Regions from separate parts of the Rhizobium sp. YTUHZ045 genome, predicted to be linked through region 2. Evidence: riboswitches for the same ligand, from Rfam matches in the RefSeq annotation. Region 2 holds a riboswitch; each other region holds the start of a gene.
What was found. Region 2 has a riboswitch for thiamine pyrophosphate ahead of thiC (phosphomethylpyrimidine synthase ThiC). Riboswitches for the same ligand answer to the same signal wherever they lie in the genome.
Positions count from the first base shown of each region.

Region 1: another riboswitch for thiamine pyrophosphate. It lies ahead of NMA58_RS18895 (ABC transporter permease); the one in region 2 lies ahead of thiC (phosphomethylpyrimidine synthase ThiC).
Region 3: another riboswitch for thiamine pyrophosphate. It lies ahead of thiM (hydroxyethylthiazole kinase); the one in region 2 lies ahead of thiC (phosphomethylpyrimidine synthase ThiC).

Region 1 covers NZ_CP101432.1:3,835,578-3,845,325, forward strand. Annotated here, with positions in the region: gene fdhF (formate dehydrogenase subunit alpha) at 1-690, opposite strand, end outside; gene NMA58_RS18865 (formate dehydrogenase beta subunit) at 895-2,451, opposite strand; gene NMA58_RS18870 (formate dehydrogenase subunit gamma) at 2,448-2,927, opposite strand; gene NMA58_RS18875 (LysR family transcriptional regulator) at 3,062-3,955, opposite strand; gene NMA58_RS18880 (ArsR/SmtB family transcription factor) at 4,033-4,374, opposite strand; gene NMA58_RS18885 (SDR family NAD(P)-dependent oxidoreductase) at 4,478-5,248, opposite strand; gene soxR (redox-sensitive transcriptional activator SoxR) at 5,373-5,843, opposite strand; TPP riboswitch at 6,176-6,289, shown strand; gene NMA58_RS18895 (ABC transporter permease) at 6,438-7,244, shown strand; gene NMA58_RS18900 (ABC transporter ATP-binding protein) at 7,241-8,053, shown strand; gene NMA58_RS18905 (ABC transporter substrate-binding protein) at 8,118-9,128, shown strand; partial or broken gene NMA58_RS18910 (acyltransferase family protein) at 9,218-9,748, shown strand, end outside.
Region 2 covers NZ_CP101433.1:143,852-153,599, reverse strand. Annotated here, with positions in the region: gene NMA58_RS22810 (DUF982 domain-containing protein) at 191-349, shown strand; gene NMA58_RS22805 (hypothetical protein) at 564-779, opposite strand; gene NMA58_RS22800 (hypothetical protein) at 1,944-2,252, shown strand; gene NMA58_RS22795 (hypothetical protein) at 2,566-2,877, shown strand; partial or broken gene NMA58_RS22790 (cold-shock protein) at 3,039-3,227, opposite strand; gene NMA58_RS22785 (thiamine phosphate synthase) at 3,327-3,953, opposite strand; gene NMA58_RS22780 (thiazole synthase) at 3,950-4,723, opposite strand; gene thiS (sulfur carrier protein ThiS) at 4,725-4,922, opposite strand; gene thiO (glycine oxidase ThiO) at 4,919-5,905, opposite strand; gene thiC (phosphomethylpyrimidine synthase ThiC) at 5,908-7,740, opposite strand; TPP riboswitch at 7,835-7,966, opposite strand; gene NMA58_RS22760 (metallophosphoesterase family protein) at 8,232-9,500, shown strand; gene NMA58_RS22755 (AAA family ATPase) at 9,500-9,748, shown strand, end outside.
Region 3 covers NZ_CP101434.1:373,465-383,212, reverse strand. Annotated here, with positions in the region: gene NMA58_RS28920 (ABC transporter permease) at 1-665, opposite strand, end outside; gene NMA58_RS28915 (ABC transporter permease) at 665-1,606, opposite strand; gene NMA58_RS28910 (ABC transporter substrate-binding protein) at 1,689-3,215, opposite strand; gene NMA58_RS28905 (DUF1349 domain-containing protein) at 3,439-4,023, shown strand; TPP riboswitch at 4,157-4,253, shown strand; gene thiM (hydroxyethylthiazole kinase) at 4,299-5,102, shown strand; gene thiE (thiamine phosphate synthase) at 5,099-5,734, shown strand; gene thiD (bifunctional hydroxymethylpyrimidine kinase/phosphomethylpyrimidine kinase) at 5,731-6,540, shown strand; gene NMA58_RS28885 (GNAT family N-acetyltransferase) at 6,754-7,233, shown strand; gene NMA58_RS28880 (glycoside hydrolase family 3 N-terminal domain-containing protein) at 7,258-8,280, shown strand; gene NMA58_RS28875 (ABC transporter substrate-binding protein) at 8,323-9,748, shown strand, end outside.

The DNA of each region.
Region 1 (9,748 bases), on a different replicon from region 2:
GGCCTGGACGCAGGCGCCGCAGGAAACACATTCGGAATCCATGAAATTCTCATGCATGCCGGGTGACACGCGGGAGCCAAAACCACGCCCTTCGATCGTCAGCGCGAAGGTGCCCTGCACTTCCTCGCAGGCGCGCACGCAAAGCGAACAGACAATGCATTTGGAGGGATCATAGGTGAAATATGGATTGGACTCGTCCTTCGGCATCCATTTCAGATTGATGTCGCCGTTGCTGCGCGCCTTGACGTGATTGTCGCCCTCATAGCCGTAGCGTACGTCACGGAGGCCGACAGCACCGGCCATATCCTGCAGTTGGCAATCGCCATTGGCAGCGCAGGTGAGACAGTCGAGCGGATGATCGGAAATATAAAGCTCCATGACACCGCGGCGGATATCCTTCAATCGTCCCGTCTGCGTGTGCACCACCATGTTTGCCGCCACCGGTGTCGTGCAGGAGGCCGGCGTGCCGGCGCGGCCCTCGATCTCGACAAGACAGAGCCGGCAGGAGCCGAAGGCATCGACCATGTCGGTGGCGCAGAGCTTCGGCACCTTGATGCCGGCTTCCATTGAGGCGCGCATGATGGAGGTGCCCTCCGGCACGCTGATCTGCTGCCCGTCGATGGTGAGCGTCACCATGGTTTCGGATTTCGAAGCGGGAGTGCCGTAGTCGATTTCATGGATGAGAGACATGGATTGCACCTCCGCTAGATTTCTGTATCGGCCGCGTAGGGGGGGCATGCCCCTCATCCGCCTGCCGGCACCTTCTCCCCGTAAACGGGGCGAAGGGGACGTGCAGCAACCCCTCCGTTCCCCACCACGTCTCGCAGGGCACGTCCCCTCTCCCCGCACGCGGGGAGAGGGTTAGGGTGAGGGGCAAGGTTGGGGAGAAGCCGGTCATTCCGCAGCCTCCACGACCGGTGCCGGCGCAAAATCTTCCGGGAAATGCGTCATGGCGCTCATCACGGGATAGGGCGTGAAGCCGCCAAGCGCACAGAGCGACCCGAATTTCATGGTATTGCAGAGATCGCCAAGCAGTACCCGGTTCTTCTCCGGCTCGATGCCGCCTGCGATCTTGTCGACCGTCTCGACGCCGCGCGTCGAACCGATGCGGCAGGGCGTGCACTTGCCGCAGCTTTCGACGGCACAGAATTCCATGGCGAAACGCGCCTGCTTCAGCATGTCGGCCGTGTCGTCGAAGACGACGATGCCGGCGTGGCCGATCAGCCCGTCCTTGGCGGCGAAGGCCTCGTAGTCGAAAGGCGTATCGAACAGCGCCCGCGGGAAATAGGCGCCGAGCGGCCCGCCGACCTGAACCGCCTTGACCGGCCGGCCGGTCCTCGTTCCGCCGCCGATCCTGTCGACGATATCGCCGAGCGAAAGACCGAAAGCCGTCTCATAAAGCCCGCCATATCTGACATTGCCGGCGATCTGCAGCGGAATGGTGCCGCGCGAGCGGCCCATGCCGAAATCGCGGTAGAAGGCGGCGCCCTTCTCCATGATCACAGGCACCGAGGCCAGTGAAATCACATTGTTGATGACGGTCGGACAGTCGAACAGGCCCTTATGCGCCGGCAGCGGCGGCTTGGCGCGCACGATGCCGCGCTTGCCTTCGAGACTGTTCAAGAGAGCCGTTTCTTCACCGCAGACATAGGCGCCGGCGCCGGTGCGCACCTCGATATCGAAGGCGCGGCCCGAGCCAAGCACTGACGGCCCGAGAATGCCGGCCTGCCGGGCAATGCCGATGGCCTCGCTCATCACGGCGATCGCATGCGGATATTCCGAACGGGTGTAGACGAACCCCTTCGTGGCGCCGGTCGCAAGCCCCGCAATCGCCATGCCCTCGATCAAGACGAAGGGATCGCCCTCCATGATCATCCTGTCGGCAAAGGTGCCGCTATCGCCCTCATCGGCGTTGCAGACGATATATTTGCGTTCGCCGCTGGCATCGAGAACGGTCTTCCACTTGATGCCCGTGGGAAAACCGGCACCGCCGCGTCCGCGCAGGCCGGAATCGGTGACTTCCTTGACGATTTCGGCAGGCGTCATCGAAACGGCGCGGCGAAGGCCGGCAAGACCACCATGCGCCTCATAATCGCCGGGCGAAAGCGGGTCGGTGATGCCACAGCGGGCAAAGGTCAGGCGGGTCTGCTCCTTCAGGAACGGGAGGTCTTCAACCTCCCCGAGACAGAGTGGGTGGCCGCGGCCGTTCATCATTCCCGCGTCGAACAGAGCAGGCACATCCTTTGCCTTCACCGGCCCGTAGCCGATGCGCTTGCCGGCGGCCTCGACCTCGACCAGCGGTTCCAGCCAGAACATTCCGCGCGAGCCGTTGCGCACGATCTCTGCATCGAAGCCGCGGGCGGCGATTTCCTGGGCAATCGCCTTTGCCACCTTTTCGGCCCCCAGCGCCAGCGCAGCGGCATCGCGCGGAACATAAATCTTGACTGTCATCGACGTGCCTCCGCAACGAGTTCCGCCGCCATCTGATCGTCTACGCGGCCATAAACCTCGCCGTCGAGCATCGCCGACGGGGCGCAGGCACAAAGGCCGAGACAATAGACCGGCTCCAGCGTCACGGCGCCGTCGAGCGTCGTCTGATGAAAATCGATCCCGAGCAGCGCCTTGACGCGATCAGCCAACGCGTCGCCGCCCGTCGACTGGCAGGCCTCGGCGCGACAGAGCTTCAGCACATGGCGGCCAGCGGGATGGTCGCGATAATCGTGGTAGAATGTCATCACCCCGTGCACTTCGGCGCGCGAGAGGTTCAGTTCCTCCGCAATCACAGGCAGGGCTTCCTGCGGCACATAACCGAATTCTCGCTGAACCTCGTGCAGAATGGGAAGCAGCGGTCCTTCAAGGAAGCGAAGGTCGGCGACGATGGTCCGCGTACGCGCTGCGATATCGCCTTCGGCGATATGAATGGTCATCAGGCAGCCCTCCCGGCGGCTCGCTCGTTTCGGGATGGCAGGCCTCCCCAGCCGAGCGCCATCATGCAGACAACATCTCAGGGAAGCCGACGACGATCAATAAAGCTATCTCGTGGATTGATAGGTTTTTTCTATCAGAGCTCCTCGTCCCGCACGAGCACTCTCGCTTCGTGCAGCAGGGCCGAAACGAGCGGGGTGAAGGGCTCCCGATAGGGTGCGACGAGGCCAACCAGATGGTGGGCTTCCGGTTCGACAATCGGAATCATCCGGATCTCCACCGGAAAACCAAATGATTTCGCCACGTTGCGCGGCATGATGCTCGCCCAGCGTCCGGTTCTGACATGCGAGAACAGCACGATCATCGAATTGGATTCGAGCGTCGGATGCACAGTGGCGCCGGCTTCCGTCAGATGCCGGTTGATGATGCGGCGGTTCTGCATGTCGGCGGTCAATAGACAAAGCCGAAGATCGCCGACCTCCTTCCAGGTCACATTGTCGCGATCGGATAGCGGGCTGCCTGCAGCCGTGATCAGATGATAGCGCTCGGCATAGAGCGGAACACTGGTGACCCGGCCGAGCGGCTCGTTTTCGAGATAGGTGATGCCGGCGTCGATTTCGAGATTTTCGAGCATGCTCAGCACCTGCAGCGAGTTCCGCGAGACGATCGAGAAGGTCACTCCCGGATGTCGTTCCTGAAAGGGCGTGGTGATGCGCGAAAGCATGGCGAGCGCCGTCGGAATGGCGGCAAGGCGAATATGGCCGGAAAGTCCGCGGCGGGCCGCGCGCATCTCCTCGCGCATGGTGCGGGCATCGCCGACGATGCGCCGGGCCCATTCCAGGACGCGCTGGCCCTCCGGCGTCAGCCCCTGAAAGCGCGAGCCGCGCTGCACCAGCATGACACCAAGCTGATCCTCGAGCTGCCGGATCGCGGCTGAAAGCGTCGGCTGGGACACCCCGCACTCCTCCGCGGCGCGGCCGAAATGCTTTTCGTTGGCAAGGGCGATGAAAAATTCCAGCTTGTCGATCATCCGGTCTCCCGATCCGGCGCGAAATCATCCGGATCAGCTATCTTCGACGCAGCAACCGTGCTCCGCAAGGGCGGGTACTAATTGTTTTCAGCAGCCGGAAAAAGATCGAAGAGCGATTCAAGGAAGGCAAGCACGTTTGTATTGCCGATACGGTAATAGACCAGCCTGCCCTGACGGCGCGTATTGACGAGACCTTCGAGCCTCAAACGCGCGAGCTGCTGCGAGACCATTGCCTGCTGAATGCCGAGGATGTTTTCGATTTCACTCACCGTCCGCTCCTCGGTCGCGAGTATGCAAAGAATCAGAAGTCGAGTCTGGTGCGCCAGCGCCTTCAGCAGATCGCTCGCCTCACGAGCGTTTCCAGCGAGTTTGTGCAGTTCCTGACCGGACATTCCCGGCTCGGGCTTGGGCAATGGCATTCGACATCTCGGAAGGGAAGCAAAAAGGCAGATCAGCACGATAGCATATTCGCACACACGAATTTGCCAAAAGTGAAGAAATGTCAAAAAAGGTCTAACTAAATCAGCAGATAAGCTGGCCGCCATTGATCTCGAGGACCTGGCCGGTAATGTATCCGGAGAGCGAGGGCGCCGCCAGAAACAGATAGGCGGGAGCGCAATCCTCCGCTGTGCCCAGCCGCTGCAAGGGAATAGACTTTCTCGTCTGCTCCAGCTTTTCGCGGGAGGAATAGCGCTCGTGGAAATCCGTCTCGATCGTTCCGGGCGAGACACAATTGACGCGGATGCCATCCGGCGCGAGCTCGCGGGCAAGCGCCTTGGAATAGGTTGAAACGAAGGCTTTCGAGGCAGAATAAATCGAAGAACCGGGACTGCCGCCGGTCAGCGCGGAAATTGAAACGGTGTTGACGATGGCAGCGCCTTCCGCCGCCTTCAATGCCGGCAGCAACGCACGCGTCAGCGCCACCACCGACGTCTGATTCAAACGCACAATCGCCTCATAATCTGCGTCAGTCAGTGTGGCAGCTGGAAAACGGCCGAGCATAGTGCCGGCGTTGTTGACGAGCACATGCACCTTGTCGAAAAAGGTAAGCGCATTTTCGGCAAATTGCGCAGCGCCGCCAGCGGCAGTGAAATCGGCGTGCAGCAACAGCGCCCGTCTTTCGGATTCAGCCGTCAGCAGAAAATCCGGCAGATCGCGCCCCGGTTTGCGTCCAGTATGGACGATCACCTTCGCGCCGCAGTCCAGGAACTGCCGGGCCACTTCGAGACCGATGCCCCGCCCGGCGCCGGTTACGATGACATTGCGATTCTCGAATAGTCTCGGATGGAACACGAAGCCGTCCTCCTCGCGGACAATGCCGCCTGTTGCGCCATTCGCCCTTAACATATGAGCGCGCCGGCCGAAAGAAAGGCAGGCATCATCTTTCCGCCAGAGGCTGGCGCTCTTCCCTGAAAGTTCATACTTCGATTTCGGTCTCCAGCAGCCGTGCGCCTGGCCCTTCCTCGCCGAGCTGATCGAAGGGATTGCGCAACGGACAGCTTTCGATCGACAGGCAACCGCAGCCGATGCAGCCGGTCAGACGGTCTCGCAGCAGGCTCAGCCGTCTGATTCGCGTGTCGAGTTCATCCTTCCAGCGCACCGACAGCGTCTGCCAGTCGGCAATCGTCGGCGTGCGCCCCTGCGGCAGGGAGGCAAATGCCGTCTGGATTTCCGAAAGCGGAATGCCGACACGTTGCGCCACCTTGATGATGCCGAGCCGGCGAAGGACATCGCGTCCGTAGCGCCGCTGGTTGCCGCGCGTGCGGATACTCGAGATCAGCCCCTTGGCCTCATAGAAATGTAGCGCCGAGACGGCAAGACCACTGCGTTGCGCCACTTCGCCGACCGTCAGAAGCCTGCCGAGCGGCGTTGCAGAAATCCTATTCATGGCCTATTGACCTCAATATTAGTTGAGGTTTTATAACCGCTGCTTCCCCGGCCGTAAAGCACGAGGCGCAGGAAGGAGCGTCAGTGAGATCATCCGGTCGATACAAGCTGAAATGATGGCGTCGGCGCTTGCCCGGCCCGCACCAATCGCCCCTGCCGATATTGCCGCCTGAAAGACAAGCGCTCGGGTTCCGTTCCCGGCAGGTACGGAACCTCGGAAAACACCCGGACAGGACCTCCGTCCGGGTGTTTTTTTATCTGCGCCCCATCCGACCGGGCGCACGGGTTTGCAATTTTGCGGTTGCGGCAAGAAAACCCCGATGATAGTTTTCGCCGAAATAACAGGGGAGCTCCGTGTCGCCGGGGCTGAGATGTGAGGCGCAAGCCTCCGGACCCTTCTAAGCTGATCTGGGTAATGCCAGCGGAGCGAGGTCCAAATGTATTCCGGCGCGCAAGTGTCACTCTACCGGACGTCCGGCAATTCCGTCGGCATCCCTATCGATGCCCTCAAGGCAACCGCCCCAAATCGCATCGAGACCGATGCCCTCGACAGGTTTGCGCGAACGGCCCGGCGAAAGCCTGAAATCGAACGCCGATGACATCGCCACGACCATCGGATTCGCGCCTTGCGACGCTCTATCTCGCCGTGTACCGGGCAATGCCCGCCTTGCTCGCAGGCTTTGCTTTTCTGGCGGCATGGGAACTCTATGTCGATCTTTCCGGTATCAAACCGTCCATTCTGCCGGCACCTTCGCGTATCCTTGTCCAGGGCTGGCTGAACCGAGAGGCGCTGATATCAAACACCTGGCCGACGCTCGGAGCGACACTCGGTGGTTTCGCCCTGTCGCTCGCCTTCGCCTTCGCCTCTTCGATCCTGATGGATTTCATGCCATTCATGCGCCGGGCAATGCTGCCGATCTTCATCGCCAGCCAGACTTTGCCGCTGGTGGCGATCGCGCCTCTCGTCGTCCTCTGGTTCGGTTTCGGCCTTTTGCCGAAGATATTGCTGGTGGCGCTCGTCACCTTCTTTCCGCTGCTTGTTGCCCTGCTTCAGGGCTATGAGGCGACCGATCGCGACATTGCCGAGCTCTTGAATTCGATGAAAGCGAGCCGCTGGCGCATTTTCCGCCTGGCGCGGCTTCCCTCGTCGCTGCCCTATTTCTTCGCCGGCCTTCGAATCTCGATCACCTATGCCGTCGTCGGCGCGATCTTTGCCGAATATGCCGGCGCTGCAAGCGGCCTCGGCATCTATATCCTCAACGCCAAGAACAATTTCCGTCCCGATCTCGTGCTCGCCGCCGTGATCGTCAGCGCTCTGTTGACGCTCTGCCTCTTCGCGCTGACGCTGGTTATCCAGCGTTTCGTCATGCCCTGGCAGCCATCCCAGGAGCGGCGCCGATGACCGGTCAGATGCTTGAGCTGCGCAACATCTCGAAGTCCTTCGACGGCATGAAAGTTCTAGACGACATTTCGCTCGCCGTCGCAGACGGCGAGTTCGTCTCGATCGTCGGCCCATCCGGCTCCGGAAAATCGACCGTGCTGAGACTGCTGACACAGGCGCTGCGACCCGATTCCGGCGCCATGCTTTTCAACGAAGCAGCGCTGGAACAGACGCCGCATTCCTTTGCCTTCATGCCACAACGCGATGCGCTGATGCCCTGGCGCCGGATCATCGATAATGCCGCGCTCGGTCTGGAAGTGAAGGGCATGGCTCGCCGGGCTGCACGCGCCGCTGTCGCGCCCCTCTTCGAGCGGTTCGGCCTTGCCGGCTTCGAGCATCACTACCCCGCCTCTCTTTCCGGCGGCATGCGCCAACGTGCTGCGCTGCTGCGCACCGTCATCCAGGAGCAGGACATGCTGCTGCTCGACGAGCCCTTCGGCGCGCTCGATGCGCTGACCCGCACGCAGATCCAGGAGTGGCTGCAAGGCATGTGGACCGAACATCGCTGGACGGCGCTGCTGATCACCCACGATGTTCGCGAGGCCGTTTTTCTCTCCGACCGGATCTACGTGCTGTCTGCCCGTCCGGCGCGTGTCATCCGCGAATTCCGCGTTCCCCTGCCCCGCCCGAGAAGCATTGCCGATGTCGGTTCGCCGGCGGCCCAGGCGATCGAGACCGAAATCCTGCAAACCCTGCTTCATCCGCTAGAACAGGGTGGTTTTAGGCCGGTCGGCCCAAAATCTGAATCCTGTTCCAATTTAAAGAGTTAGAGTCTGATGTCGTTCGAAAACCGTGCTTTTCGGCGTCATGCTCTAAAGACCTGAGGAGGTCACCATGCCGCTTCTCACCCGCCGCCAGACGATGCTCGCCGCCATCGCGACAAGCCTCGCCGGCCGCGTCGCCTTCGCTCAATCGGCGCCCGCAAAGGTTCGTATCGCGCTCGACTGGACGCCCAACACCAATCACATCGGCATCTACGTCGCCAAGGCGAAGGGCTTCTACACGGCCGCCGGCCTCGATGTCGAAATTCTACCCTTTACCGACACGAGTGCCGGCACGCTGGTATCAAACGGGGTCGCCGATTTCGGCATCAGTAGCGAGATCGAGGCCCTGACGCAGCGTGCTGGCGGCGGTGACGTGAAGATGGTCTACGGCGTCGTCCAGACGGAAACCGCACGCCTGATCTTCAAGGGCGGGCGGGACGACATCAAGAGCCCTAGAGATCTCGATGGCAAGACCTATGGAGGCTTCGGCGGCACTTGGGAAAGCGCGCTGGTCTCGGCGATGATCCGCAATGACGGCGGCAAGGGCGACGTCAAGACCGTCACCCTCGGCACCTCCGCCTATGAGGCGCTGGACAATGGCTCGATTGACTTCACGCTGGAGATCTACACCTGGGAGGGCATCGCCGCTGAGCTGGAAAATCGGCAGATCAGCCGCTTCCACTATTCCGATTACGGCATTCCCGACGAGCAGACGACAGTCATCGTTTCCAGTGACGCCTATCTCTCTGCCAGTCGAGAACACGCGCGCGCCTTCATCCAGGCCACGCGTCAAGGCTATGTCTACTCCATCGATCATCCCGACGAAGCCTGCGACCTGCTGATATCAGGAAGTAACGGTGCGCTGATGAACACGGATCTGGTGAGAGCATCTCAGAAGGCGTTGATCGAAGGCCATTTCCTGAGATCCGAGGCCGGCGTGATCGGCACGCTTGATCCGGCAAAGGCTGATGCCATTGGCGCTTTCCTGGTCGAGAACGGCATTCTCGTCGATGCGAATGGCGTCGTGATCAAGGAGAAGCCGGACTTTTCCACCTATTACACCAACGAACTCCTCGGCTGAGCTCGCCCGGGGCCTTGCCGAGGCGGTCTTCCCAGGCAATGCTTTGCGCCTGGGCGGTTTGAGCCGAATCGGGCAGGGCGGGGAACGACATGCGAGCACAGGACAGACTGGCCGGAGCCGACTTTCTGCGCGCAATGGCCTGCTTGTTGGTGCTCGCGCATCATCTCGCGCTCCGGCTGGATATGCGCAGAATACCGGATGAATTGGCGGCGACGGCAAACGTCCTCCGCTTCGGCAATTTCGGCGTCGCCATCTTCTTCGTGCTCAGCGGCTTTCTGCTTGCTCGCCCCTTCTGGCACGCTCTCGACGCCGGCGGCGCCATGCCCAGCCTTGGGCACTACGCCATCCGCAGGTTGGCGCGCATCGCTCCGGGCTTCTGGGTCGCCACCAGCGTCAGCTTCGTCCTTAGCCTGACGCTGCTTGCCGTGCCGCTGACGCCAGAACTCGTCGTCCGCTACGTCTCGGGACTGTTGTTCATGAGCCAGTGGCATTGGCGCACGTTTTTTCCCGTCGAAGCCGATGGGCCGCTCTGGTCCATTCCCTTCGAGGTCACCAGCTATGTGCTCCTCCCGGTCGGCTTTCTCCTTCTGTTTCGCCTGCCGCTGCTACGGCAACGTCCG
Region 2 (9,748 bases):
GGGGGTTGGGGGTGTGGATTGCACGGGTGAGGAACTTTTCTCCCTCATGCCGTACTCCGGTTAACTGTGAGATCCACTATTTCTCAAATGTGGAATCGGAGACTGTGTGTCGACGTCGGCGTGGCTGCTCTTAGTGGTTGAACGCAATCAGGTGCGGCATATTATTGCGTCCGCAGATGAAGCCCTTGACATGCTTTTTAAGAATTGGCCGGTGACGAGCGGTAGCGCTTTCTTTATGGCAATGGAGGCCTGTGCGGGCACGGTAGAGGGCATAGTAACCGAAGGGGAAGCCCAGTCCGCATTCCTTGCAGCAGCTTTTGACGCGCGAGTCGTGGTTCGGATCGCCTAGCTCTTGACTTAAAAGGACTGCCGATTTCCTCGTCTTCGGGTCAGAACCACTTGGAGGCGGATCCGAGGGAGGTCACGTTGGCCGCAATGGGAGGCGCAAAGCCCGGCCACTGCCCGGCTTGGGCGTCGTCGAAAAGAGGCGTGCCGGGGAGCCTGACGAGAAGGCTGCGGAGTGAACAAGCGGGAAGCCCGTCAACCGCCCCGAGTGCGCAGGCTCAGCGTTCCAATCGGATCGACGCCTGAATCAGATCCTGATGGAAGCAATGCTTGCGCAGATCCTCTGTCAATTTGACCAGCCTTTCGTTGGCCAGTCCAGCGGGCTCGCCTCGCGTCAGCATTCCGTCGATCAGGCTCTGCTGAGCGCAGATCATCTGCCGGTCGATAGTCACCTGCCGGCGCGCGAGTTCCAGGTCCTTCGGGGAATAGGTCATGAGAGACTATATCATACAGGCGGGCGAGAGTAGGATTCAATTCGGGGCCGCCTCAGTACTATCGTGGCTGCCAGGTGAGTTGTCATCACTGAACGAGCCGAGGAGAGCCCGCGCCTCTCGCCCCGTGACCTAGTAGCTCCGCAACGAGAATTATATGGTTGCCTGGCACTGCGTTCGCCGCTTTCGCCTTGGATAAGGCGCAATAGCGGCGCATGTTGGCATATCGGCAGCCAATGAAACGGGCGCTGCCGATCAAGGGGTGGCTCCCTTCGCCCCAATCAAGGGAGGACAAGATGTCTTCCACCTTCAAGCACTCTTCCCATATCGCGGCATATGGCGACTTCTTATTCAGAGCTTCCATCCTGGCGAGCTTCGCCGTCATCATCAGTTTAATTTTGAGAGGCTGGTTATGGTAGTAATCATCACAACCGGAATTCCGACGAAACGCGACGAGAATTGGCGGCTCCGGTCCATCCTCAAGCGCGCGGACTACGCGACGACAGATCTCGTTGCTTCAGAACATGGCGACCATCACGAAGAGGTGATGGTGATAAGGCGCATCAGGGCGGCGACGATTCCCGCGCCCGCCTACCCCTCTTCGAGACGGCGGAAGCTGCATGCCGATCCTGAGGCTTTGGCATCATGGGAAAACGAAGGGGGCGCCACGCGAGATGTGGACGCGCCTGCGGACAAGAAGAATTGATGACCCGCGAGGCAATTGAGCAAGGAATGCCGGATTGGCGATCAGGCTCGGTGGTCGAAAGCCCAGCCCCTCTTAGTCTTTGGTGATGCTGAAATTCTGCCCAGTGGTATGTTGCAAAGACCTGCAGCGATCATGCCGTCGCAGGCGTGATGTCGCATTGCTCCAGCTCGGAAAGAGGTGATCGAGCGATTTCCGGTTCACCGACTTCATTCGGAGTTCGGACGGCATGTGCGTAGGTCCTTCTACGTCCTTCTGGCCCTGATGATTGAACCTGGAAAGAGATGATTGCGAAAAATCACCACATTGGGACGCACAGGTCTGACCGCTTTCTCCTCATCCCACAATATTCAGTTTGCCAGCCGTATCGATTAGGCGCATGGTAGGTCTTCAGTAGCTGTTTCTCAGGGCGCTACTGCGTGGAGGTCGGTTTCTGCCTTCGCCCCAAATTGAAGGAGGACAGCATGTCTTCCAATCTCAACATGTCTGTGCGGACCTCTGACCTGGCTGTATTGCAGGGCGTCCTTGACGACGCAGGATACGATTGCACAAGTAGCCTTGCAGACCCGAAATATTACAACGTTGCCGTCAGACTGCTGTTCAAGCTTTATCACGACGGAATGACCTCGCCCGCCGCCCTCTCTATCGAACTCAGCCGGCACTTCGGAAAAACACCACTGTCCTCGAAATCATCCGCGGAGTTCGAAAACAATCGCAAGCGGATTCAGGGTATCCGTTCAGCCGTTAAAGTTAGGTCGCCTACCGGCGCCTGAACAGACCGTGTCGGGTAACTTCTCGCAAAGCTCATTCGACGAAGGCCTTACCAACGCGATGGAGGGTTGCATGCCGGCGCCGTTCGAACAGCTAGACGACCTTCTCATCGCCCCCGGCGCAAGCGTCGGAGGCGCAGGAAGTCGTTGACTCTCCGTGCCATGAACTACCTGCAGCGAAAGTGCACACGGCGCCGGATTGCGCCGGCGGTCCAAGCCGTTCACTCAAGACCTTGCTGCTGCGCTTGCGAAACCATAATGCGCTACAGCCCGCCGGGAAGCGGCACAATAATGGGCACCGTCAGAGGAGGCTAGAATGCCAGAAGCACCAAACGAATTTGCGGCCAGTCCAAACGGAGACAAATGGTATCTCGAACATAACGAAACAGCGGACCAGCATACTGTCATCCATCGCGCCAACGATGCCTCCGGCGGCACTGTGACGAGATGGCCGATTTCGAGCTTTCTGGAGCACTTCGGCGATCATCCGCAAGGTCAGGCTCTTCGCGAGGCATTGCACGATGCTGGATCAGCTGAACAGGAAGTACCGAGTGAACATACGCCCGTTGTGCAGAAACTGGTGACTTCTTTCCCTTGGTCGCGCAAAACGCAACCCGTTGAGGATTGAGTACGCTCTCACTTACCTAAAAGGGGAGCCCCACGGGCGGTCTCAGGCTCGGCATATGCAAACGATGTCAGCTGGGTCGTCGAAAAAATTCCTGGCGCGGTCCTTGACGGACCTCCGTCCACTCGTCTGTACCCCTTCAAGCAGACTGAAGATTGCCAGACCGACATCTTGCCGGACTTGTCGTCATGCTCCAAGTCGTAGCCGTTCTTCTGGCCTTTGACGATTTCGCGCATGCCAGCGCGTTCCACGGCAGAAATATGGACGAACGCGTCGGGGCCGCCGTTGTCAGGCTGAATGAAACCGAGCTCATTAGTGGAATTGAACAGATCCGGCGTCCGCCTCGCAAGCAAACGGAGCAACCGAAAAGTCGAATTTCGTGACTTAGTTGAGTATATGGATAATACCCGCGCCGGCAGGATCGAAGGCCTCCCCGTTGCCGGCGGGATGTATCAACCTTCATCCTCATTCGCGCGCCGCCACGGCGCGGTTGCGGCCAGCCATTGCCGCGTGCGGGCCTCGGGATCCGCGTTGCGGGTGATATCGGTGACCACGGCAGCACCATCGGCGCCTTTTTCCAGCACCAGCGGCGCGCGTTCGGCAGTGATCCCCCCAATCGCGACGAGCGGTATCGCGCCGACGCGCCGGCGCCAGTCCGCAACACGTTCAATGCCTTGCGGCGCCCATTTCATCTGTTTGAGAATCGTCGGCCAGACCGGTCCGAGCGCAACGTAATCCGGCTCTGCCGCCAGCGCCGTCTCCAGCTCCGCTATGTCGTGGGTGGATAGGCCGAGCTTCAGGCCGGCGCGACGAATGGCATTCCTGTCGGCGGCCATCAGGTCCTCCTGGCCGAGATGAACGAAATCGCATCCTTCATCGATCGCAAGTTTCCAGTAGTCGTTGACGACCAATTGGCAAGCCGCTGCCGCGCAGGCAGCCTTCGATCGCCGGATCTGCTCGCGAAGCACGGAGTCGGGGCAATCCTTGATGCGCAGCTGGACGAGTTTGACGCCGAGCGGCACGAGACGCTCGATCCATTCGGCGCTGTCGACGATCAGATAGAAGGGGTCGAGCTTCACGAGAACACTGCCTTTCCGATAACGGGAGTGGATGGGACGGCGATATCGCGTGGCTCCAGCGGTATGGCCCCATGCGCCAGGCGGCCGGCATCGATCGCAAGCGCGAAGGCCTCGGCAATGCTGGCGGGATCTCCGGCGCCGGCAACGGCGGTGTTGAGCAGAACGGCATCATAACCGTACTCCATGACGGTGGCGGCGTGAGACGGGCGGCCGATGCCGGCATCGATGATCAGCGGCACATCCGGAAAGTGCGCCCGGAACGATCGCAGCGCCATCGGGTTCAGCGGCCCTTGAGCGGAACCGATCGGCGCGCACCAGGGCATCAGGACGCGGCAGCCGGCATCCAGCAGCCTTTCGGCGACGACAAGGTCGTCGGTCGTATAGGGGAAGACCTGAAAGCCCTCGCCGGTCAGGATGCGGGCCGCTTCGACAAGGCCGAAGACGTCAGGCTGCAACGTATCGTGATGTCCGATGACTTCGAGCTTGATCCAGTCGGTGCGGAAGACGTCGCGCGCCATCTTCGCCGTCAACACGGCCTCCTGCACGCTGTGACATCCGGCCGTATTCGGCAGCACTTGCACGCCAAGCTCGCGGATCAGGTCGAAGAAGGCGCCGCCTGCTTTGCCGCCGGCGGCTTCGCGGCGAAGCGAAACGGTGACGATCTCGGTCTTCGAGCGCTTGACCGCCTCTGCAAGCACAGCTGGAGACGGATAGCGGGCGGTGCCGAGCAGCAGTCGGGAGCGGAATTCAACATCATAAAGTTTCAGCATCTCAGCCTCCTTGCATGGGTGAGAGAATTTCGATGCGGTCGCCTTCGCCGAGCCTGAAATCGCCGCGGTCCTCACGGTGCACCAGCTCGCCGTTCACTGCGGTCGCCAGCCATTCGCCTTCGTAGTCGAGAGCGAGAAGAAGATCCGCGAGCGTCGCGGCCGCGACCTCCTGTTCCTCGCCATTGATGATGAAGGTCATGATGCCTTCCTTTCCGAGTGCTTGTCTTTTCCAAGAAGAAGCCGCGCCACCTCCCCTGCCATGGCTGGCGCAAGCAAAAAGCCATGACGGTAGAGGCCATTGACATGGAATGTGCGCCCCTCCTGCGTCACCCGCGGCAGATTGTCGGGATAAGCCGGCCGCACGCCTGCCCCGGTTTCCGTAACCCGTGCCTCGCCGAAGGCAGGATTGAGGGTATAGGCGGCATTCAGCAACTCCATCAGCGAACGCGCGGTAATCGGGCCGATGTCGTTGCTTTCGATCATCGTCGCCCCGATCATGAAGCGATTTCGCTGGCGTGGCACGATATAGATCGGGTGGCGCGGATGCAGCAGGCGAACGGGACGGGAGAGAGAGACCTCCTTCGTTTCGACGCAAAGCATCTCTCCGCGAACGCCGCGCAATCCGGGCAGACGGCCGATCTGGGCAGCCCCGGTGCAGTCGATCACGCGATCGTAAGGGGCAAGGTCGGCATCGCCCCTGACGCCGAATGTGAGGCGCATGCGGGCTTCCTCAAGTCCGGCGGCGAGCCCGGAGAGCGCCTGGCGCGGATCGAGATGCGCTTCCTGCCGGAAGAACAATGCCCTGCGGAAGCGGCCAGCGAGATCCGGTTCAAGCGTCGCGATCGCCGGCTCGTCCAGCCATTCCCATCCGCTTGTCCGGCGACAAAAGCGGTCGAGTTCGCCGGCATCTCGCCCGGCCGCCACCACAAGCGTCCCCCGGCGATTGACATGGCCGGGCAGCGCTGCCTCCCACCAATCGGCGGCAAGACGGCCGAGCGCCAGGACCGGCTCGTCTGCGCTTTCCCTTTCGCACCATGGAGCCAGCATGCCGCCGGCAAAGCCGGAAGCACCGGCGCCGACCTCGTCGGCTTGCTCAGCGACGCTGACCCGGAAACCGTGCCGATGGAGCTGCCAGGCAACGGTGAGGCCGGCAACGCCGGCCCCCTTGACGAGAACATGCATCGTCATTCTCCGGCAAGAGTTTTCGCAGCCTCGGCGACCGGCATGTAGAGGTCGCCGCCGTCGCGATACCTGGCGGCCATGGCTTCCAGTCCTTCTTTCTGCGCTTCGGCGCGAATATCGTGGGAAATGCGCATGGAACAGAATTTCGGGCCGCACATCGAACAGAAATGCGCCACCTTGTGGGCCTCCTTCGGCAGGGTCTCGTCGTGGAAGGAACGCGCCGTATCCGGGTCGAGGGAGAGGTTGAACTGGTCTTCCCAGCGGAATTCGAACCGCGCCCGCGACAGCGCATCGTCACGGATGCGGGCGGCCGGATGGCCCTTGGCGAGGTCGGCGGCATGCGCGGCAATCTTGTAGGTGATGACACCGGTCTTGACGTCGCTGCGGTCGGGTAGGCCCAGATGCTCCTTCGGCGTGACGTAGCAGAGCATGGCCGTGCCGAACCAACCGATCATCGCGGCTCCGATGCCGGAGGTGATGTGATCATAGCCCGGCGCAATGTCGGTGGTCAGCGGTCCGAGCGTATAGAAGGGAGCCTCGCCGCAGACCTTGAGCTGCTTGTCCATATTCTCCTTGATCTTGTGCATCGGCACGTGGCCAGGGCCTTCGATCATCACCTGGCAATCCCTGGCCCAGGCAATCTTGGTCAGTTCGCCGAGGGTTTCGAGCTCGGCAAATTGCGCAGCGTCATTGGCATCGGCGATCGAGCCCGGGCGAAGGCCGTCTCCAAGCGAGAAGGAGACGTCATAGGCACGGCAGATGTCGCAGATTTCCTCGAAATGCTCGTAGAGGAAGCTCTCCTTGTGGTGATGCAGACACCACTTGGCCATTATCGAGCCGCCGCGTGAGACGATCCCGGTGACACGATTGACGGTGAGCGGGATATAGGCAAGCCGCACGCCCGCATGGATGGTGAAATAATCGACGCCCTGCTCGGCCTGTTCGATCAGCGTATCGCGATAGACTTCCCAGGTGAGATCCTCTGCAATGCCGTTCACCTTTTCAAGCGCCTGGTAGAGAGGCACCGTTCCGATCGGAACCGGCGAATTGCGAATGATCCATTCGCGGATGTTGTGAATGTTGCGGCCGGTGGAAAGGTCCATAACCGTGTCGGCGCCCCAGCGGATCGCCCAGACCATCTTTTCCACCTCTTCCGCCATCGACGAGGTGACCGCCGAGTTGCCGATATTGGCGTTGATCTTCACCAGGAAATTCCGGCCGATGATCATCGGTTCGGATTCCGGGTGGTTGATGTTGGCCGGAATGATTGCCCGGCCGGCTGCGATTTCCTGGCGGACGAATTCGGGCGTTACGAAATCGGGAATATCAGCGCCAAAGCTTTCGCCGTCGCGCGCGAGCGCCTCCTTCGCGGCCTGCCGGCCGAGGTTTTCGCGGATGGCGATGAACTCCATTTCCGGCGTGACGATGCCGGCGCGCGCATAGGCGAGCTGGGTTACGGCGCGGCCCGCTTTTGCCTTCAGCGGCGTGTTGCGAATAGGGAATTCCGGCGTCAGCCGCTCGCCGGTGACAAAACCATTGTCTTCAGGCTTCACCACCCGGCCTTCATAGGCCTCGACATCGCCACGCGCCCTGATCCAGCTCTCGCGCAAACGCGGCAGTCCGGCGTCGATCGAGACCGTATGTGCCGGGTCGGTATAGGGACCGGAGGAATCATAGACCGTGACCGGCGGTTCACCGGAGGTCGGGTGAAGGCTGATTTCGCGCATCGGCACGCGCAGATCAGGATAGAGCGTTCCGGGCTTGGCGATCTTGGTCGAGGCCGGAAGCGGGCCGGTGGTGACGACCGGAGTAAGCTTGGGTGCGACAATATTCATGGGTGAGGCTCCAAGGTTTGACGTTTGGAGACCCAGTTCCAGTGTTGGAATGATGGAAAGACGCCTCATGCGACAAAGCGAAATCCGCCCGACAGCCGCAGCGTCTGCACCGTCCCTACGCCAGTATGAACTGGATCAGGTTCAACGGGTCACTGCGCCACAACAGGCAAAGCCGTATTGTTCAGCAGAATCTCAGCCCCTTGCCGGGACACCCCTGGTGAATACCTGCATCAAAGACCGCTGCGGCCCTGATGTCAAGCCGACCCTCACGCGTTCCTATCCGGACCTTTTGAGTCGGCGGCCAGTCCGATAGAGCAGCATTGATTGTGGATGGGCCAGCTCCGCCGGCCCATTTCACTCGCCAGGACGCTGCCGTCCATGCTCTGAATATTCGTGGCATGGTCTCATGTTTTGCTGACGGGCGATAACGTCCGTTTATTTGTCAGACGGCGCCTGCTGGATCACCCTATCGCAACACCATTCTTGCATTCATGCCCTATCGTTTCGTTCACACTGCCGATCTCCATCTCGACTCTCCCCTGCGCTCTCTCGCGCTTCGCAACGCCGAGCTGGCCGATCTCGTCAGCGACGCCAGCCGGCAGGCGCTGGTCGCGATCGTTGATCTTTGCCTTGAGGAGCAGGTCGATGCGCTTGTTATCGCCGGTGATCTCTATGACGGCGAGCAGACGTCGATGAAGACGGCGCGCTTCCTGGCAGGCGAGCTCGAACGGCTGCACCGAGCGGGCATCTCAGTCTTCAAGATCCGGGGCAATCATGATGCGATGTCGAAGATCGCCCGGGAACTGGTGATGCCCGATACGGTGAAGATCTTCGGCGGCCATGCCGAGACTGTCGAGACCACCAAGGGCAGCTTGTCGGTCGCAATCCACGGTCTGAGCTTCGCCAAGCCGCAAGCCCCGGACCCGCTGCTGCCGAAATTCAAGCCGCCGGTAGCGGATGCCGTCAATATCGGCATCATGCATACGAGCCTGGCCGGATCGGCTGGACATGATGTCTATGCGCCCTGCAACGTGCTCGACCTGCATGCCTCGGGTTTCGACTACTGGGCGCTCGGGCATCTCCACCAGCGCAGCCATTATCCCGGCACGGCGACAGTCATCATGCCCGGCATGCCGCAGGGCCGCGACATCAATGAAGCGGGCGTCAAGACCGTGTCGCTGGTGACCGTGGCGGACGACCGGACCGTGACGGTGGAGGAGCGGCGCACAAGCATCGCGCAGTTCGAGCGCGTCAATGTCGACCTCACGCGTGTCGATGATTGGCGTGAGGCGGCCACGGTGGTCGAGACAGCGCTGATGGCGCAGCGCGACCGCACGGCTTCGCCGCATCTTGTCGCACGCCTCAGGCTTTCCGGCCGCACGCCGCTCTCCTGGCAGTTGCGGCGCGATGTCGACCTCATGCAGGCGGAAGCCGAGCGGCGCAGCGACGCGATCGGCCGCACCTGGATCGAGAAGCTGGAACTCGCCTTCGAAGCGCCCTCGATCCCCGCAGACGCGTCCGCCGCCGATCCCGTCATCGAACTCGGGGCGCTGATGCGGGACGAGGTCATCACCCGCAGCGGATTTCGCGACGAGGTCAGGGAGATGGTCCGGGACCTGCTTGCCGACCTGCCGCCCGAGAGCCGGGCATTTGCCGGCCAGAACGAGGCGGGTTTTGAACGCTTCATCGACAGCCTTCTCGCCGATGGCGCCGAGGACATCGCCGCCCGGATGAAGGCGGTGGATCGGGGAGACAGCTGATGCGTCTGCGCCGCCTCGACCTCACCCGCTATGGCAAGTTCACCGATCACTCCATCGATTTCGGCGCGGCCCGTCAAGGTTCGCCGGACTTGCACATCGTTTATGGCCTGAACGAAGCGGGCAAATCGACCACCTTCGCCGCCTATCTTGATCTGCTCTACGGCATTGGTGAGCGCAGCACCTATAATTTCCTGCATCCCTACAATACGATGAAGGTTGGTGCGCGGCTGGAATTTGGTGGCTGGGAA
Region 3 (9,748 bases), on a different replicon from region 2:
GCTTCGGCAAGCATGGCGCTGGCAAAGAGGAAGGTGGCCTGTACCAGGATCAGCGACAGCAGATTGCGCAGCACGTGTCGCGTCATGATGTGGAAGGTCGAGATGCCAAGCGCCCTCGCCGCCTCGACATAGGGCAGCTCGCGGATGACAAGCGTCGAGGCACGGACGATACGGGCAAGGCGCGGCGAGTAGACGATCGACAGCGCAATGATGACCGTCGTCAAGGACGGGCCGAGAGCGGCGACGAGGGCGATGGCGAGCAGGATATCCGGAAAGGCCATCATCGCGTCGATCAGCCGGGCGATCGGCGTATCGAGCTTTTGAAAGAAGCCGGCAAGCAGGCCGAGCGTCACGCCGATGGCGGCCGACAAGGCGACGACCGCCGCACCGACGAGCAGCGACAGGCGGCCGGCGAAAATCGTGCGCGAGAAGACGTCGCGGCCGAACTCGTCAGTACCGAAAAAGAAGACGCCGCTCGGCGGCTTCAGACGGTTGACGATGGAAAGCTTCGACGGCGAATAGGGCGCGACCACCGGTGCTAACACCGCCAGCAGCACGAAGACCGTCAGGATCAGCAGGCCCAAGGCCACCGTCCTGCGCTTCATCAGGCGGCGGACGAACTTGATGCCTTCGCTTTCGACGGGTTTGATTGCCACATCCGCCATCAGTAGCGCACCCTCGGATCGACCAGCAGGTAGAGCATGTCGATCGCAAAATTGATCAGCACGTAGAGGGCGGCGATGACGAGCAGCGCCCCTTGAATGACGGGATAGTCGCGGCGCAAAACCGCCGAAACGACGAGATTGCCGACACCCGGCAGTCCGAAAACGGTTTCGGTGACGACAGCGCCCGAGATCAGCACCGCCGCCGTCAGGCCGAGCACCGTCAGTATCGGGATCAGCGCATTCTTCAGCGCGTGCTTGAGGATGACCTTGCGCTCGATTAGCCCCTTGGCGCGCGCCGTGCGGATATAATCGTCGCCGAGCACATCGAGCATAGAGGCACGGGTGAAGCGCAGGATCAGCGCCGAAGAAACGATGCCGAGCGCAAAGGCCGGCAGCGTCAGATGATACATCCGGTCGATGAAAGTCGAGCCCGGGCCGCCATAGCCGGAGACCGGGAAGAGATTGAACCGGACAGCGAAGAACTGCATCAGAATGAGACCGAGCCAGAAGCTTGGAATGCTAGCAGCGAACATGGCAAGCGTCGTTGCCGCCTGGTCAATGAAGGACCCGCGCCGATAGGCGGCATAGATGCCGATCGGCAGGGCGATGGCGCTGGCGATGGCAAGCGAAAACAGCGTCAGGAAGAAAGTCGGCTCGGCCCGGTCGATGAGCGCGGATGTGACCGGCATGTTAAGGAAGATCGACTGACCGAGATCGCCCTTCAGCAGTTCGCCTATGTAATAGACATATTGCAGGCCGAGCGACTGATCGAGGCCGAGCCGGGCCCGGAGATCGGCAATATCCTGCGGCGTCGCATCCGGCCCGAGCATGACGGCGGCCGGATCTCCCGGAGTCACGCGCACGATGACGAAGACGATCGTGACGACCAGGAACATCACGACCATCATGCCGAACAGGCGTTGGAGGATGTAGCGTATCATGAATGCCGGCCTTCAATCCCTTGCAGATGCGGCAGAAAAGATGACCGGTACCGGTCCCGAAGGGCGGCACCGGCGGTGTTGCTTACTTCTTGATCGAGGCGTTCCAGAAATATGGCCACGGAGCCGGATCGACGCCTTCGAGCTTGATCGACTTCGCCGAGACGGCGTTGAAATCGCCGATCTTCATGAAGGGTGCGTCTGTATAAACGGCCTTCTGGACATCGGCCCAGAGCGCCACGCGCTTCTTCGGATCGACCTCGGAGGTGAAGGCATCGACCGCGGCCTTGCGGGCCGGCGTGTCCCACCAGCCGGGCGAACTCGTCGACAGCGAGCCGATGAGGGCCGGCTCCGGCAGGAAGGGACTGTGGGTGATGTAGATATCCCACAGCTTCGGATCGGTGCGGCGCTGCGTCAGCGTCGCCCAGTCCACCACCTGCATATCGACGGTGAAGCCGGCAAGTTTCAGATATTCGGCGGCGACCTGCGCCATCTTGTAATGGAACTCGTATTGGCGGCTGGTCAGGATGCGGATCGGCTCGCCATTGTAGCCGGCCTTCTTGGCAGCGGCCGCCGCCCCTTCCGGATCGGCGACATTATAGGAGCCCTCGGCGCCGGCATCCGTCGACCAGGCAAAGGACTTCGGGTAGATGGCGCCGTCGAGCGCATAGAAATCCTTGCTGCCGAAGGCCGCCGCCAGCATATCTTCCATGCTGAGCGCCTGGCGGATCGCCTTGCGCACATCGACCTTGGCAGCCACACCTTCCTTGGTGTTGAAGACAAAAACCGGATAACCGAAGGGCTTCAGCATGACCGGCTGCGCGGCGGTCGAGGCCTTTAGCTTGTCGTAGGATTCGACCGGGATCGAGTCGACATAGTCGTACTGCCCGGAAACGGCGGCCTCGACGCGGGTGTTCGGGTCCGGCACCGGCACGAAGCGGATTTCATCGAGATATTGATGACGCGCGCCGCCATAACCATCGCTCTCGCCGCTGCGCGGCTTGTACCCATCGAAGCGGACAAGCTGGATATACTGGTCGGCTTTCCGTTCCTTCAGCATATAGGGTCCGGTGCCGATGAACTCCTTCATCGGCTCGTCCTGTTTTTCGGACGGGATGATGATCGCCGCCGAATTGTTGAAGGCGAGCAGCGAGGTCAGCGGCGCATAGGGCTGCTTCAGCGTGATCGTAACCATCGAAGGATCGGTAGCCGCGATCTTGTCGATAAAGCCGGCCACCTGCTTGCCGCGCGAGGCGATCTTCATCCAGCGGGTAAGCGAAGCGACCACATCCTCGGACGTCATATCGGTATTGTCGTGGAACTTGACGCCAGTCCTGAGCTTGATCGTATAGGTTTTGCCGTCGGCGCTGATCTCGGGCAGGCTTTCAGCGAGAAGCGGCGTGACGTTCCAGCTCTTGTCGAAAGTGTAGAGCGTCTCGAAAATATGCTGCGTGACGATGCCGACGAGATCAGCCGTGGACGACATCGGATCGAGCGTCGGCGGCTCGCCGATCGTCGCGACATTGATGACGCCGCCCTTTTCCTGAGCGAGCAGGGTCGAAGGCAGGGCGACGAGCGCGGTGCCGAGAAGGAATGCGACGAATGTTTTCATATGAGAGCTCCCGATTTAATTCCACAATTATGTAATTCATCTTTTTGTAACAGAATAGAAGCTGAAGCTATCGTGTCAAGCATGAGCGGTCGATTATGCAGCCGCGGATGGCGCGTTTCCGGAAAGCACCATCTTCAGCTGCGCTAGTTCTCCGCACGGGGCCTGCGTGATACGCCAAGTGAGACGACTGCCCTGCGGCAAGATTAAAGGAAGGGAGAAGCGAATGAGCATCGACTTCAATGACGGGAAATGGCTGAACGAGCCGGCCAGCTGGCACGCCGACGAAACCGGCCTGACGATGACGACAGGCGAAAAGACCGATTTCTGGCGCGAGACCTATTACGGCTTCACCCGCGACACCGGCCACTTCCTCGCCTTTCCCACGGGCGACAGCTTCACCGCACAGATCCGCGTCCAGGGCGAATTCCGCACCCTCTACGATCAGGCCGGCCTGATGGTACGCATCGACGAGAGCCGCTGGGTGAAAACAGGCGTCGAATTCACCGACGGCGAAGCCTTCCTCAGCACCGTCGTCACCGACGGAAAGTCAGACTGGTCGGTGTCGCAGCCCTTCAAGGAATTGGAGGATTTCCGCATCCGTGTGACTGTCGCAAACGGCGCCGTGCGCATCCAGGGCTCCCGCGACGGTAGCCGCTGGCCGTTGCTGCGGCTAGCACCCTTCCCGGCTGCCGATCGCTATGAGGTCGGGCCGACAGCCTGTACGCCGGAGCGGAGTGGTTTGAGGGTTCGATTTTCGGAGTTTTCAATCAGCCCGGCTATTACGACGGGGCTGCATGATTTGAGTTAGGCAAAATTGGATGCCTTCAGGATTGCGCTGGGAAGGCCTCCAGCAATGTCCACGCCCAAGGGCAGCCGCTCCGAAATACCGGAATACTCACTTTCGGAGTGACAGCCGCGCCCTTCTCTGCGAAAAAGAGCGTGATGAGAGACAGGGGCGTTCGTCGACAGACGGGCTGAGAAGAACCCTTCGAACCTGAACCGGATAATGCCGGCGGAGGGAGTCGCTCGGGGCACCGCCGTAAGAGCAGCGCCCCGCGCCCGCCCCCGCCTGAAAGGGGCACCATGCAGAGCAAGATCACGTCGGGAGCCATGCTGAAGGCGATGCGCGAAAAGCCGCCGCTCGTTCAGTGCATCACCAATTATGTCGCGATGAATATCGCGGCCAACGTCCTGCTGGCCGCGGGCGCTTCGCCCGCCATGGTGCATGCCGCTGAAGAAGCCGGCGAATTCGCCGGCATCGCCAATGCTTTGACCATCAACATCGGCACGCTCTCGACGCAATGGCTCGAAGGCATGCAGGGGGCTGCCAAGGCCGCCATTGCGGCCGGCAAACCCTGGGTGCTCGATCCGGTGGCCCATTACGCCACGGGCTTCCGTCGCGCCGCGGTGGCCGACCTTCTGGAGCTTCGCCCGACGATTATCCGCGGCAACGCCTCCGAGATCATCGCGCTTGCCGGCGGCGAGAGCCGTGGTCAGGGCGTCGACAGCCGCGATCCAGTCGAACAGGCGGAGGATTCGGCACGGCGGCTGGCGAAGAGGCAGCGGACCATCGTCGCCGTCACCGGTGCTGTCGATTTCGTCACCGATGGCGCGAGGGCAGTCCGTATTGCGGGCGGATCGGCCCTGATGCCGCAGGTCACCGCGCTCGGCTGCTCGCTCACCTGCCTCGTCGGCGCCTTTGCCGCGACCGCGCCCGAAGATCTCTTCGGCGCGACTGTCGCCGCGCTTGCGACCTTCGCCGTCGCCGGCGAAGATGCAGCGCTCGGCGCCGCCGGCCCGGGCTCCTTTTCCTGGCGCTTCCTCGATGCGCTGGCTGCGATCGACGCCGAAACGCTCGATGCCAGGGCAAGGGTATCGGTCGCATGAAGCGCTTCGACCTTTCGCTCTATCTCGTTCTCGATCCCGATCTCTGCGCCGGAATCGGCATGATCGAGACGGCGCGGCTTGCCGTTGCCGGCGGCGCGACGATGGTGCAGTTGCGCGACAAACATGCCGGCACGGCCAGCATGATCGAGACCGGCCGCGCCTTGAGAGAGGCGCTCGTTGGAACCGGCGCCCTCCTCATCGTTAATGACGATGTCGAGGCTGCGGTCGCGATCGGCGCCGATGGCCTGCATGTCGGCCAGGAGGATATGAATGCGCGCAGGGCACGAGACATGATCGGACCCGAGATGATCCTTGGTCTCTCGGTGGAAACAGCCCGGCTCGCTGCCGCCGTCGACCCTGATATTGTCGATTATGCCGGCGTCGGACCTGTCTTTGCGACGCCGACCAAGGCTGATCACAAACAGCCGGTCGGCTTTGATGGTCTTGCCAGGCTGGTGAAGGCCTCGCCGGTGCCGTCCGTCGCCATCGGCGGCCTCAAGGCGGAGCATGTGGCCGAAGTGTTTGCAGCCGGCGCCGAAGGGCTTGCCGTCGTCTCCGCCATTGCGGGCACGCCGGACCCCGAGGCCGCCGCCCGCCGCATCGCCGCAGAAATCCGAAAGGTCCGCCCATGATCCGCAACGTCCTCTCCATCGCCGGCTCGGATCCCTCCGGCGGCGCCGGCATCCAGGCCGATCTCAAGGCGTTTGGCGCCCGTGGCGTTTACGGCATGGCAGTGCTCACAGCGTTAACGGCACAGAACACGCAAGGGGTGACCGGCGTGCATCTGGTGCCCCCGCAATTCGTCGCCGATCAGATCGATGCCGTCTTCGCCGATGTGCGCGTCGACGCCGTCAAGATCGGCATGATCGCCAATGCCGGCATAGCCGAGGCTGTCGCCGCAGCCCTTGCCGGTCGACCGGGAATCCCCATCGTTCTCGACCCGGTGATGATCGCCAAGGGTGGGGCCGCCCTGCTCGCGCCCGAAGCGGTCGACGTGTTGACCCGGCTGCTGCTGCCGCTCGCAACCCTCCTTACCCCGAACCTGCCCGAGGCCGCGGCCCTGTTGCACCAGCCGGTCGCGACCAATCGCGATGAGATGGCGGCGCAGGCCGAGCGGCTGCGCGCGCTTGGCCCCGCCGCCGTATTGGTCAAGGGTGGCCATCTCGGCAGCGACGAGAGCCCAGACGTGCTTGCCACGGCCGACGGCCTGCACTGGTTCGAGGCCAGGCGAGTGCCAACGAAAAATACACACGGCACTGGCTGCACGCTCTCCAGCGCACTGGCCGCCGAGCTTGCCAAGGGCGCATCGGCCGAGCAAGCCGTCGCCATTGCGAAGGATTACCTTGCCGATGCAGTCGCCGCCGCCGGCAGTCTCACTGTCGGCTCCGGACATGGCCCGGTGCAGCATTTTCATGCGCTTTGGAAGCACGGCGAATAACCGATCCCGCCGAAAGGCGCAGGCTTAGGATTATGAGAGAAAAACGGCCCGGCCTCCCCGGGCCGTTTTCATTCGCGCCAGCTGGCGCTGGTCCGAAGCCGGGCGCACCGCTCCATTTGAAAATCCCTGTTGACAAGCCCATTTAGATAGCCAAGTCTATGACATTAAACGGATATATATTCCGCTATAAAGGAATATCTGGAGGAGAGACAGGTGCCAGACCTGCTTGTGAGCTTATATTCCAACAGGCTCGCCGACCTGAAAGAGCGGGCCGATAATGTCCGCGCCTCCATTCGTCCGGCTCTTCCACCGGAACTGCACCTGGTCGTCAACTGGGTTCGCGAACGATTCAGCGAGAATTGGGCGAGTGAAGTTTCGGTTGCCTTTTCCCGCCAACCCGTCGCCTGCCAGATTGCCGTCGACGGCGGCAAGCTGCTCGGCTTTGCCTGCTATGACACGACGGCCCGCGGCTTCTTCGGCCTAACCGGCGTCGATCCCGAGGCGCGTGGCAAGGGCATCGGTCTCGCGCTGTTTTCCGCCTGCCTTCAGACGATGAAGGCGCTCGGCCATGCCTATGCCTTCATCGGCGATGCCGGGCCGGTCGATTTCTACGCCAGCACCGCGGGTGCGATCGCCATCCCTGCCCCCGACAAGGGCATTTACGAAGGCATGCTGCGAAGCGCGCCGAAATGACCAGCTGATACCGGAGTTCCAGAAGTGTCCTCGACCCCGCTCGCCCTTTTTGTCGGTCTCCCGAACCCTGCGATTTCGGATGACGAATTCGCCCTGTTTCGCGAGACCAATCCGCTCGGCCTGTTCGTCGGCCGGCGCAATCAGCGCGAGCCGGAGCAGACAAAGCGGCTGATCGAACGCTTCCGCGAAGCCGTCGGACGAGAGGATGCGCCCGTCTTCACCGACCAGGAAGGCGGCCGCGTCCAGCATCTCGACGCCGGTCCCTGGCCGCTCTTCCGCAGCTTCGGCCAGTTCGCCGAACTGGCCCGCCGCGATTTCGATCTCGGCAAAAAAGCACTGCGCCTTTCCTCCCAGGCCATGGGCGCGATGATGACGGAACTCGGCCTTTCCAGCGGCTGCTCGCCCGTTCTCGACCTCGTCTTCGAGACGACGAGTGCGGTCATCGGCGCCCGCTCCTTCGGCCCCGATCCCGACTTCATCGCTGCCCTCGGCCGTGAGGTGGTCGACGGGCTGCTAGAGACCGGCAACATGCCGGTCATGAAGCATATTCCCGGCCACGGCCGCGCCACGCTCGACTCCCACAAGGAGCGTCCGGTCGTCGATGCCAGCCGTGAGACGCTCACCGCCACCGATTTCAAGCCTTTCGTCGCACTGAAGGATACGCCCTGGGCCATGGTCGCCCATGTCGTCTACTCGACCTACGATGCCGAATTGCCGGCATCCGTCTCTCCTGTCATGCACGACGTGATCCGCAAAGAGATGGGTTACGAGGGCGTGCTGATCTCCGACTGCATCTTCATGCAGTCGCTCACGGGCACCTTGCCGGAACGCGTCGCCCAAGTCCTCGATGCGGGTTTCGATATCGCCCTCCACAGCCACGGGGACGTCAGGGAAAGCGAAGCCGCCGCCAAGGCCGCCCGCCCGCTCACGGATGCCGCTCTGAAGCGTATCGCCGCCGGCAAGGCTCGCCTCGGCAATCTCAAGATCGACGTCCGCGCCGCCCATGCCGAGGTGGAAGACATGTTTGCCAGCGTGCCGGCCGCCTGACCGGCAGATCATTTTTCACGCATAAGAAAAGGGGAATGGAACATGAAAAAATATCTATTTGCAGCCGCCGCACTGACGCTGCTTTCGGGATCCGCCATGGCGCAAACGATCCTGACGGCGAATATCGAACCGGCCACGACCTGGGTTCGCAACTTCAACCCGTTCAACCAGACCTCGGCGCGCCAATCGACGCTCGATTTCATCTATGAGCCGCTGGTTATTTTCAATCGCTTCGACAGCAACAAGCCGGTCTATCGCCTGGCCGAAAGCTTCAAGCTCTCCGACGACCTGAAGAGCATCGACTTCAAGCTGCGCCCGAACCTGAAATGGTCTGATGGCAAACCGCTGACGGCAGCCGACGTCAAGTTCACCTATGATTATCTGAAAAAGTTCCCGGCGCTCGACTTCGTCAGCATCTGGACCTTCGTCACCGACGTGCAGGCCGTCGACGGCCAGACGGTGCGCTTCGCGCTTGCCAATCCGAGCTCGCTTGCTGCCGAGCAGATCTCGCAGCTGCCGATCGTTCCCGAACATGTCTGGAAGGATGTCGCCGATCCTGTCACCTTCGCCAACGAGAACCCGGTGGGCAGCGGGCCGTTGACCGAGGTGCCGCGCTTCACCGGCCAGACCTACGACCAGTGCCGCAACCCGAATTACTGGGACAATGCGCATCTGAAGGTCGACTGCATTCGCTTCCCGCAGCTTGCCGACAACAACCAGATCCTGACGGCGACCGCCGACGGCACGCTCGACTGGGGCGTCTCCTTCATTCCCGATATCGACAACGTCTATGTCGCGAAGGACCCGGCGCATTTCCATTACTGGTATTCACCGAGCAGCATGGTCGCCTTCCTGTTCAATCTGGAAACGGCGAACGAGAACAATAGAAAGGCCTTCAACGATGTGAAATTCCGCCGCGCCATCGGTATGGCGCTCGATCGCAAAACGATGATCGACGTCGCCGGCTACGGCTATCCGACGCTGAACGAAGACCCCGGCCTGATGGGCGAGCTCTACAGGAGCTGGGCGGATCCGTCCGTCAAGGCCGACTTCGGCAAGTTCGCGACCTATGACGCCGACGCCGCCAAGGCCCTGCTCGACGAGGCCGGCTACAAGGACAAGGACGGCGACGGCTTCCGTGATAATCCCGACGGCAGCAAGATCTCCTTCTCGATCATCGTCCCGAACTCCTGGACGGACTGGGTCGACACGGTCAACATCGCCGTCGAAGGCATGCAGGCGGTCGGCATCGACGCCAAGATCGAAACGCCTGAAGAAGCCGTCTGGACCGGCAACCTCATCGCCGGCAAGTTCGATGCGGCGATCAACAGCCTGCCGGCTTCGGCCTCGCCTTATTATCCCTACAAGCGCGCCTTCAGTGCTTCCGACAAGGGAAAGACCCGCTTCACCGCGCAGCGCTGGTTTAACCCCGATGTCGAAAAACTCGTCACCGAATTCACCCAGACCG